DNA from 2 places in the Candidatus Clostridium radicumherbarum genome. Region 1 is predicted to be linked to the other one. Evidence: riboswitches for the same ligand, from Rfam matches in the RefSeq annotation. Region 1 holds a riboswitch; the other holds the start of a gene.

Region 1 (6,038 bases):
CTGTTTATAATTGGATGGATAAAGATTATTTAAAATATAAGAAATTTAGAATAAACTCAATTAAAAAATATCAAATTTCAATAGATAACTTTAAACTATTTATAGAGGAACATGAAGATAAATGGAATACTAAAACAGCAGATATTAAATTTATTACATCATGTTATACCACTTTCAGGGACATGGCAAGCACCAAGGTGCCAGAATGGCTGCAGCAAAAAATTAATGTAGACAAGCAGAAGAAACTTCCCGCATGTCGCAAGCAGTGGACAATTAAGGAAGAAAATAGGGTTAAGTCAATGATTATTGGAGGCAAAACCTGTAAGGAAATAGCACTATTATTAAATAGAAGCTTTTATTCAGTACAAGATAAAATAAGCAGCAAAAGGCATGAATATTTTCAAAGCAATAATATAACATCATCTAGTTTAAAGGAAATGGATCAAATTTCAATAGTTGGATAAGATATTACATAAAATTAGTATATATCAGCAACTTAGGCTGAGAAACACTCCCACATAATAAATGAATATAAAAGGGGGATTTTGCAAAACTATTTTTAATAATAGTTTTGTAAAATCCCCCTTTTATTTATGCATTATGCCCCTGCTGGAGTGGATTGATTTGAACTATTTGCTGAAGCACTTTGAAGTAGGTTTAATAAGGAATCTAAATCAGCATTTAATTTAGTAAGTTCGCTAATTCTTGTGTTTTGAATACTTATCACTTTATCTAAATCAGAAGTTGCTGCATCAAATTTTTTGCTTTGCACGTCAGATTTAAATTGAGTAAAGGCTTGTTCAATGGTGCCATTAGTAGCTTGTATTGCGGACACATCATTTTGAATTAATTTACGCTGTGCATCAATTTTGCTTAAATCATCAGAAGTTAATTGCTTTTTACTTTGTTTAATATTATTAATGTCTGTTTTTACAGTGGCTCTTTTATCAGATACTGTTTTTCTAAGCCCTTGAATGGTCTCGTGATTTTTCTTTATAGTATCTTTTTTCTGGAGCATATTAGCTTTGAACTGCTGTCTTTCCTGAACTAACTGAAGGTGCTGCTGCTGTTTTATAAGTCCATCGCCAAGTTTACCTGCTGTAGCACTTGTTCCTTGGGCATGGACAGCCATAGGTATTATAAGGGCTGCTGAAATCAATGATGAGATTACCTTAAATTTTAAATTTTTCATTTTAAAAACATCTCCTTAATTTATATTATTTATTATTGACTCAGTTGTATTTATTTCCGAACTATTATCTAGGCCATTTAAGGTACTATCTAATTTATCTAGCATATTAGAAGCTTCCTGCATTTCCTTATCTGTTGATGGGGTCATATTAGTTGATCCATCGGCCTTATTAATATTTGCTGAAGTAGTATTATTCTTTTGAGCAGGGCTTAGTATAGAGGATTTTTTATTATTTGATACGGGCGTTAATGTTCCGCTCCTTTCGCAGCCAGCAGCCAAAAAACATATAAGCATTAACATTATTAATAAAATCTTTTTCAATAATATCCCTCCTGTATTCCTAATTCTGCACAGAAAGATTATCAATCTTTCTGCCTCCTGTATTCCTTACTTTCTCCTTACAAATAAAGTTTACCATTTTAATATAGGTTAAATCTCCGATAAAATGTGGCAGAATTGTGGCAAGTTTTTAGCAGTTATATTACATATAAAAGACAAATGTTATAATAGATAGTGAAGATGTCTATATGAGGTGAAATTAACGTGGAACAAAAACTTATATATATAGCAGATGATGAAATCAAGATTCAAGAATTAATAAAAATATTTTTAGTTAAAGAGGGATACATTGTGGAAGCTTTTACTAATGGTGAGGAGCTTTTACTGGCCTTTAAGGAAAAGGCTGCTGACATGCTTCTTCTAGATATTATGATGCCTGGGATAGATGGGCTTTCAGTCTGCACTCAAATACGAAAGGAAAGCAACGTACCAATTATTATTATCTCCGCAAAGGACGGAGAATCTGATAAGATTGCTGGTCTAATGCTTGGAAGTGATGATTATATGACTAAACCCTTTAGTCCTGTAGAACTAGTTTTGAGAGTAAAAAGTATATTTAAGAGAATGGAATTTGAGAAAACTAGAGAGAGTAACTCAGCATTAATAAACATATTAGATGTAACTATTTCTACTGAAGGCAGAAATGCAGTTTGTAATGGTCATGATTTAAAGCTTACTCCCATGGAATTTAATTTATTCCTTTATTTAGTAAGAAATGTAAATAAGGCAGTATCTAGAGAAGAACTACTAAATAAGGTTTGGGGCTTTGATATGGAAGTAGATACGCGTGCTACTGATGATATGGTAAAAAGAATTCGAAGGAAGCTAAATAATGAAGGAGCTGCACTTACAATTGAAACCATGTGGGGCTATGGATTTATGATTTCTGGTAAACAGGAATAGGAAGGTTTAGATCTATGAATAATTCTAAAAAATCCATTAGGAAAAGTATATTTTTATCACATATATCAATTATTATTATATTGGTAATTTTAACTTCCATTGTATTTAATATATGCATCAATATTTATATAAGGTATCAAACCAGGAATCAACTCTTATCTGCTGCTCAAATTATTCAAAAGTCACTGAATACGCAGCTTATAAGCAGCACGAAGGATAATATTACTGCAGACGAGAAAACAGAACTGAACTCTCTGTTAAAAATAAATAGAATACTTAAACAGACCCAAACCTTTCTTGACATAAAATATGCAGTGGTAAACGTAAATGAGAAGGTGATTTTTCCAAGGAATTTAGCAAGTGAAGAGGCGGGTATATTAAGTAATGATATAATACCTTCCTTAGGTAAGAAAAATATTTTAGGTAGTGGGCTGAAAAAGAATAGAATAGAATACTTTAGTGCTTCAAATATAAAGTATGCAGCACTAATACATCCCTTTGCTTTAGAAAATAAAAAATCATTAGGGAATTTAATACTCTATTCAGACATGAAAAATAGCAGTCAGCTTATACTTTCAATTAATGTAATACTTTTTTCCATAATGCTTGTTGCTGCAATTATTGCATTAATAATTTCAAATGCTGTATCTAAGAAGATCTCCAAACCAATTTCACTTTTAAATGAATATGCCAAGAAAATCGGTGAAAGAGATTATAAAATTGTACCTGAAAAATATGAGGATAATGAAATTGGAGAATTGGCAGAGACTATGGAAGCAATGGCAGAAAAGCTTAAAGCTTATGACTCTACCATGAAGACCTTTTTACAAAATGCCTCACATGAACTTCGTACACCATTAATGTCAATACAAGGGTACGCAGAAGGAATAAAGCTTGGAGTAATAGAGGATACAAATAGTGCAGCTGATGTGATAATTGATGAGAGCAAAAGGCTAACGAATATTGTGGAGGAACTTCTGTATTTATCTAAGCTAGATTCCATGCAGGAGGCTTTTAACCTTGAAGCCTTAAATACTGAAGACCTTCTTAAGGGCTGTATAGATAGAGTAAATGGCATTGCCATAAAAAATGGCGTGAACATAAGCCTTAATGTAAAGGATAAAGATCTAATAATTAGGGCAGATGACGAAAAATTATCAAGAGCTGTAATTAATATATTAGGAAATTCCTTGAGATATTCTAAAAAAGAAATTAGTGTAAGCCTTGAAAGCTTAGGTAACAGTATTAATATAACCATAAAAGATGATGGGCCGGGCTTTGATGGGCAGGAATTAAAGAATGTCTTTGATAGATTTTATAAGGGAAAAGGAGGTAAGCATGGACTTGGACTTGCAATTACAAAGAGCATAATAGAAAAACATAATGGCAGGGTTACAGCTGAAAATAACAGCAGGGCAGGAGCATGTTTTAAAATTATTTTACCTAAAGTAGTTGAATAAAGCCCTAAATAGAAATTAGTTACTAAGTAATTTTGTTAAAGGAGCTTGCAGGAGAGAAATAAGCTTTCACTGTGGGTTCCTTTTTTATTTCATATATTATAATCTTGGTAAAATATTACTTCACAATATTGTTACATTTTGATATAATTTTACATATAACTACATAATCCATCATAAATTGTTAAAATAAGATACCATAGATAAAGGCAAACCTATTGAAAGATAGAGACGCAAAGCCACGGGCCTAAAGTTTATTAAGCTAAGGCAGCCGGGTTACCTAAATAGTATTGTTTACGCTTTTACTTATCTAACACCATGTATTATTATTGCAGTTAGGTATATCTATGGATTTGTTTGGAGGTGTATACCTGAGAGAAAATAGTATCCATAGCTATATTTGATCATTGATTTTATTAATACAAAGGGGAGTAAAAGATGGGAAAAAGAAAGTTATTAAGTGCTATTACTGCAGTACTGTTCTTATTTCAATTGATTTTTGGAGTTGGATTTGCAGGGAAGGTTAAGGCTGAAGCAGCTAGTTCTTCTCTTCCAACGTTTATGGATGTTAGAAAAGAAACTTTGGGCTTTGCATATCAGTATAAAAATAAGACAATTGTTAATAATACTGTAATTGTTGACAACAATATAAAATTCTTTGTTGAAGAGAATGGCCAAAAACATATAATTTCTCAAGACTTTAATCTTATAAGGCATTTAATTTACATAGGAGTATATAACGATAATGTTTATGTAGCTTCAAATGGAGATGACCAAAGCCAGCCATATGCAATATATAAGGCAAATTTAAATACCTACAAGATGGAATTTGTAAAAAATGTACCTATCTACGGTGATGGAAAAGCATATATTACAGATTACAAAATAGATGCAAATGGAGTATTCTGGTTTGCAGCAGACCAAAACAATATTCCAATCTATGATGCAAATGGAAAAATTACAGATTATAATACAAAATACATAATATATAATGATAAGGGATTTTCCCATGAAGAACTTGTTCTTCAAAAGGGAGATTCTTTGTATAACACATATGGTAGGCTGCAACAGGGTTTAGATGGAAGTATGTGGTTTTTTAAATCCCTTGCATTAGGTGCTGATAATAAGGTATTTAGGATCTTAAATGATAACACAATTAAGGAATATTCAATAAATAGTACAAATCATATTAAAGCTATTTATCCTGGGACAAACAATACATTGCTTGTATACACTCAAGAAATTTCACCAGTTAACTATGCCGTAGTGAAGAATATCATACAAAAGTATACAATTAGTAATAATGGTCTTAGCCTTGTTAAAGAATATGATTTATCTGCAAAACAATTTTTTGAATCAGGCGATATCAATGGAAATATGTGGATAGATACAGATGGGGTCATTTCAAAGTTGGAAGACCAGGGCTTTGTAGATAAGTATATTGTATCTAGCGGTATGCTTGGACTTAATGTGTATGATGATCAGCATTTAGTTACATGTGGTATTGTAGGGTTTGGCTATACACCAATATCTATAGACCAACCTTCATCAGCAGCTCCAGCAGCACCAGCTTCAGAAAATTTCACAACAACTCTTAATGGCAAAGATGCCCTCATAACATTAAATTCAAGTAAAATATCTAAGGATGCTGTAAATGATATAACACCAGTTATACCTACAGATGTAAAAACTGTAGAAGCTAAAATTGATGCTGCGTCCATAAATGGCGGTAAAGGAAGCATAAAGCTTAATTCTAATAATGTTATAGTTGGTCTTCCATTTTCTACTATAGATTTTAATGGAATAGGACAAGGAGACTATGTAAATTTAAAACAAAATTTAGTAGTAGGAGATGCAGTTTTAAATTCACTTAAAAGTGTAGGGAAGGTATTTGATTTTAGCCTTTCTGCATATAAACAGGACGGCACGAAAATAAAGGATATACATACATTTAAAAGTGGAAAAGCTAATATATCTGTAAAATTGTCTAAAGATGAAATTAGTGGTTTAGATATTACGAAACTTGCCGCTTTCTACTACAACGAAAATACAAAGCAGTGGGAAAAAGTTGGTGGAAGCTATAATAAAGATACAATGACCTTTACCTTCGATACTAGTCACTTTAGTAAGTATACTATTGCTGAAGC
Region 2 (6,038 bases), 280 kb from region 1:
GCAATTGGCATTGGAATAATAGTTTATAATGGTGTGAGCAATTGGAAAATTGCTCAGCTTAAAATAAAAAATAGCAGCGTCAGTGGAGAAATAACAGCTGCTAATAGTAATAAGGAGGCCTTGGATAAGGAAAAGCAGCTAAGTGAAGAAGCGGCGAATAAAAAAGAAGAAGAAGCTAAAAAGGCTGAACTAGAAAAACAGCTGGAAGAAAAATACCAAACAGCTTTTACAGACTTCCACAGTAAAAAGTACAGTACTGCTATAACATTAGCTGACGAAATTATAAATGCAGACAATAATTTTTACAAGGCCTATAGTATTAAGGGAATTGCCCTATGCTATTCAAACAAATACATAGAAGGCATGAAAAATATTGATAAAGCTTTAGAAATAAAAAGTGATTATGGCTACGGACTCTTTAATAAGGCACTGGCACTAGAGCTTTATGCTCATTATGATGATGCCCTTGTTTGGTATGATAAGGCTTTATCAGTAGAAAACAATTATATTTGGAGTTATTATGGTAAAGCTAGTATATATGGAAGAAAAGGTGATGTTCCAAACACCATTAAAAACTTACAAACAGCAATAAACATTGACAGCAGCGTAAAGGAACTTGCAAAAGAGGAACCTGACTTTAATAATGTTAGAAATAGTAAAGAATTTCAGCAGCTCCTTAAGTAGAATTAAGCAAATATAAGCATAAATAAATGCTTATATTTGTTTTTTTTATAGTCAGCATAGCAGAATTCCGCGCAGCTTCTTTATTTTGAATATTGCACTGTAGCCTTTTAAAGGGTAATTTTACTTTGCAGACTAATACCTTGACATACATGAATTTATACATTATAATTTTAACAAATAATCATAAATAATCACACATGAGCATAAATAATTAATGAAAAGAGCTGTTGTGCATGTTTTCTGAAGAAAGACAAATTAAAATATCAGAGCTGTTAAAAGAAAAAAGCAGTATTAAGGTAAATGAATTATCAAATGTTTTTAAGGTATCTGAATCAACAATTAGAAGAGATCTGCAGGAAATGGAAGCGAAAGGATTCTTGGCGAGAACTCATGGTGGAGCAGTAAGTAAGGAAAAAGCTATTTTTGAGCCTAGCTTTAAAGAAAAAGAAGATAAAAGGTATATTGAAAAATTATATATTGGTAAAATAGCTGCAGCCATGATTGAGGATGGAGATACAATAATACTGGATTCAGGAACTACAACACTGCAGCTGGCAAAGTGTATTAAAGCTAAGAATATTACTGTAATAACAAATTCCATAGATATTGCCTCAGAGCTTTCTAATAGAAACGATATAGAGATTATTGTAACTGGGGGAGCCTTTAGAATAACTACAAGAGCTTTAGTTGGACCAATTTCAGAAGGGGTATTAAAGAATTTTAAAGTGGATAAGGCCTTTATTGGGGCAAATGGCATATCTATTAAAGAAGGTATTACTACTCCTAATCTTCTGGAAGCTCATATGAAAAGGGAAATGATGAAGGCAGCCGGCAAGGTTATATTAGCCGCTGACAGCTCCAAGTTTAATCAAGTAAGCTTTGCAGTAATAGGTCCAGTTACGGCCGTCGATTTAATAATTACAAATTCTGATTTAAATGAAAATGTTGTTAAGGAATATAAAGACATAGGAGTTGAAATTATTAAGAAAGGGAATGAAGAATTATGGTAATTACAGTTACTCTTAATCCTGCATTAGATAAGACTTTAACCATTGACAATTTTAATTTAGGCATAGTAAATAGAGCAGGAAGCATCAGATATGATATTGGGGGCAAAGGTATTAATGTTTCTAAGGTATTGAAAAATTTTAATATTGATTCGGTCTGCACAGGCTTTTTAGGCGGGGTTTGGGAGAATTATTTTCAGGATGAACTTAAGAAACGAAAAATTGACACAAGCTTTGTTCATATAGAAGGAAGTACAAGGACAAACACAAAGGTAGTGGATTCAATAAACAAGGTTTATACTGATATAAATGAGGCAGGCCCAGAAATAACTAATGAAGAATTAAACTGTTTTTTAGAAAAATTTGAAGCACTTTGTAGTAAAGGTGACATTGTGGTGCTTTCTGGGGGAGTAAGCGCTTCCATTCCTATAGACATTTATGGAAAACTAATAAAGCTTGCAAAAAAGAAGGGCGCTGTTACAGTACTTGATGCAGATGGAGAGCTTTTAAAGCATGGATTAAAGGAGAAACCTGATTTAATAAAACCAAATATCCATGAACTTCAAAAGTTAATGGACTTTCAAAAGGAAGATGAGGAAACAGTAATTAATGCAGCAAAGCAGCTTATTGAAACCGGGGTGAAAAAGGTGTTGGTATCCTTAGGGGAAAAAGGAGCCATTTATGTTACTAAAGCTGGTATAAATTCCTGTGAAGGCTTAAAGGTAAATGTAAAAAGCACTGTTGGAGCAGGAGATTCCATGGTAGCTGCCCTTGTTTACAGCTTAATAAACAGCTTAAGTGATGAAGAAACACTTGCCTTTGCCAATGCCTGCGGAGCGGCATCTGTTGAAACGGAAGGGACAGAGGCTTGTTCATTAGAGGAAGTAAATAAATTAGTACAAAAGGTTAAGATTAGGCATATATAGATTAATAATTGTATATTTAAGTAATATTTATAAGGACTTGTGAACTATTTTTTAGTGTAGTTTCACAAGTCCTTTTATTATAAGAAATGGAATTAAATAAAAAGTATTTATATTTTTACTAATTTATGTTAACATATAGTTAATGCTCTAAAAGTTGACAATTTATTCAATAATTTAACAAATTAACATAGAAAATGGCAAATTTATCGAAAGATAAAGACGCAAAGCTGCGGGTCTAAAGGAGAAATCCTATGACAGCCGGGCTGCCTAAATGGAACCTATTTTTCATTTCTAATATCACGTCTTTGCCTTTGTCTATGGAATTAATCAGGGGGTTATCATGAAAAAACAAAATCGAATAAGAGGTTTAAGTATCTTGCTTACTTTCTTATTCTTTCTCAATTCAAGCAGCACTGTATTTGCAGCTGCTGCAAACACCATAGCAAGCATTCCTGTAAAGGGTGAATACTATGGAAAGGACATAAATCAAAATACAGATAAGGTTAATGTATTGCCGCAGGACACTTCTAAAGCGGTGAAAGCTCTTAGAAAACCACAGGTAAACAAAGCACAAATAAAATCGAATTACAGTAAAGACAAGGAAAAGTTAGAAAAGAGAACAGAGAATAGTAAAACCTATAAGCTTGATGCAAACCATGACGTAACAGAGGTATATCTTGATAAAATACATTACAAAGATAAAAATGGGAACCTTCAAGATATAGATAATACTCTTGTAGGAAAAGGAAAAAGTAGTACAGAATACTATGAAAATAAAGCTAATGACTTTACGACTACCCTTCCTGCCTTAATGGATAAGGATAATGGGGTAACCATGAGCAAGGACGGATATTCCCTAACCCTATACCCTTATGAGGGCGACTTTAGTAAAAGTGCAGTAAATGAAAACGCTATACTTTTTAATGATGTATTTGAAGGTATAGACTATCAATATACAGTACAGAACACGAGTTTAAAGGAAGATATAATACTAAATCACTATGTGGATAAAAATGAATTTAAATATTATATATCAGCAAAAGGTTTGACATTAAAAGAAGAGTCAAATACAATAGCGGCTTATGCAAAGGATAATGACAAGCCTCTATTCATTATAAATGCACCTATAATGACAGATGCCGCAGGAAAAGTTAATACTGATCTTCAAATTCATCTAGATAAGAAGCTCTTCGGTAAAGACATTATTACTGTAACAGCAAATAAGGAATGGCTTCAAGATAAGGAAAGAGCTTATCCAGTAAAAGTGGATCCAGATATTGAAGCAATAACTAACATACAATCAACTCACGTTGAGGAATCCAACCCTAGTGAAAGATATTTTGGGAATGGCTTCTTATATGTAGGTAATGAAACTGGGGAATTGTCTAAAGTACCGGGTGGTTTGGGACATACCCAATCATATTTAAAATTTCCAGTGAATATAACTCAAGACAAGAAAATAGTTTCAGCTACTTTAACTTTATATAGATATACAACTGGAACAGATGCTGCAAGAAATATTCAGCTTTGCAGCTTGGACCAACCAGTGGATTTAGTTGGCATGAGCTGGAGCAATAGACCAATGGAATATACTAAGGTTGATACGCAGTCTGTTTCTGGTAATGCAACAAAAAGCAGTCCTCAACCAGTAGTTTGGAACATAACAAGCTTAGTGCAAAAATGGGCATTAGGTGCTCCAAATAATGGTGTAACTATTAAAACAGAAAATGATAACGATCCACCAGAAACTTTCTCTGGTGGTGTTAGTAATAACTGGTGCCAAGCTGCACCTTATGTTGAAATCACATCTGAATATAACAATCCTGTAGATACGCAGACTCCACTTGATTCTCCAAAAGTAAACCTAAGACCCTTGAGCAGGCATACAAGTGATGGTTTATTAGCTCTAGATGGAGTATTTGCAGACGGTATAGCAAAACCTGGCTCAGCAGTAACCTACAGCTTAGAAGATGAAAGTCAATCTTATACTGGTACTGTTGATGCAGGCTACTCCTATAAGTATCCTAATAGCGACTTGCTTACAGGGACGCCTTACAGCGGCAGCATCTATAAGGATATAGTAAGTAATTGGCAGGCTTCAAATATTTTTAAAGGTTATTCCTTCAACACTTTATATAGCATTAAGGCTGTTGCAGAATTAAATGGAGTAAGCGGTGCACCAGGGTACAGCGATAGTTTTCAAATTTATCAGGTACAAGCTAAGGATACAATTCCGTATATAGCTAATTTCTATGGTGTACCTGCAGCTACTATTGAGAAGGATAACAGTGTTAGAGACAGCCTTCTTATAGAAGGAAATACATTGTTTATTAGAAATCCTATGAAAAATCAAGGCAAAGCTTACACCCCTGCACCACTTAGTGATGAAAAAAAGAGGGAAATAGATAGTGCCCTTATGGGCAGAAACAAGCACTGCGTATATGGCTTTGAGCCTATAAACCTTATTACAGGAAACTTCTACTATAATGCAGTAGATGCTTCTGCAAGTGATTATAATGGGGATTTCTCTATTATAAGAACTTATAATGCCAAGGGAGAGCCACACGATGGCTACTTTGGAGTAAAGTGGGATTTTAATTTTAATAAGTCCTTATCTCAGCTAAAAGATGGTACAATCATTTTCAATAAAGGGGATGGAAATGCTAATTACTACAGACCAAATGGTGATGGAAGCTATAATGGTCCTGTTGGTGATAATCTTAAGCTTACCTTAGTACAGGATGAAGCTATGCCTAGCATAGGTTATAAAATATCCGATGGACTAACAACTATGCTATTTAACAAAATAGGGCTATTAGCTTCAGAAGCTGATGTAAAGGGGAATGCAACTAAGCTTACCTATGATGAGAACTATAAACTAACTAGCATAACAACTCCTTCAGGTAAAGTATTTGGTATTGCTCTAGATGGACAGGGAAGAATAAGTACAATTACTCTTCCAGATACAAATACTCTTCATTACAGCTATGATGATAACGGAAACTTAATTTCCTTTGTAGATGCCAAAGGCGGGGAAACAAAATATTTTTATGATGAAAAATCCAGGATGACTTATTTTACTGATCCTAAGGGAAATAAGGTAACCTCCAATGTTTATGACAGCGAGGACAGGGTAGTCAATCAAACAGATGCGGAAGGAAAGACAATTACAATAAATTACTATGATGGCTATAACGAAGCTCTTGATGCCAACGGGAACAAAACACAATATTATTATGACTCAAGTTATAGAATAACAAAGGTCGTAAATCCTGATGGCACTGTAGAGCTTACAACCTACGATGATAATAATAACGTAAAGACTAAAACTGATGCCTTAAAACATACTACTACCTTTGAATATGACAGCAGAGGCAACAAAACAAAGGAAATACGCTTCGATGGAAAGGTCCAGTCCTAC

What was found. Region 1 has a riboswitch for cyclic di-GMP ahead of ACJDUH_RS01570 (LPXTG cell wall anchor domain-containing protein). Riboswitches for the same ligand answer to the same signal wherever they lie in the genome.
Region 2: another riboswitch for cyclic di-GMP. It lies ahead of ACJDUH_RS00310 (peptidoglycan-binding protein); the one in region 1 lies ahead of ACJDUH_RS01570 (LPXTG cell wall anchor domain-containing protein).

What each region holds. Positions count from the first base shown of each region.
Region 1 covers NZ_JBJHZY010000001.1:313,922-319,959, forward strand. The annotation lists gene ACJDUH_RS01545 (hypothetical protein) at 1-464, shown strand, start outside; gene ACJDUH_RS01550 (hypothetical protein) at 599-1,192, opposite strand; gene ACJDUH_RS01555 (hypothetical protein) at 1,208-1,513, opposite strand; gene ACJDUH_RS01560 (response regulator transcription factor) at 1,736-2,434, shown strand; gene ACJDUH_RS01565 (sensor histidine kinase) at 2,449-3,894, shown strand; cyclic di-GMP riboswitch class I at 4,090-4,175, shown strand; gene ACJDUH_RS01570 (LPXTG cell wall anchor domain-containing protein) at 4,330-6,038, shown strand, end outside.
Region 2 covers NZ_JBJHZY010000001.1:38,092-44,129, forward strand. The annotation lists gene ACJDUH_RS00295 (tetratricopeptide repeat protein) at 1-684, shown strand, start outside; gene ACJDUH_RS00300 (DeoR/GlpR family DNA-binding transcription regulator) at 918-1,694, shown strand; gene pfkB (1-phosphofructokinase) at 1,688-2,617, shown strand; cyclic di-GMP riboswitch class I at 2,804-2,888, shown strand; gene ACJDUH_RS00310 (peptidoglycan-binding protein) at 2,958-6,038, shown strand, end outside.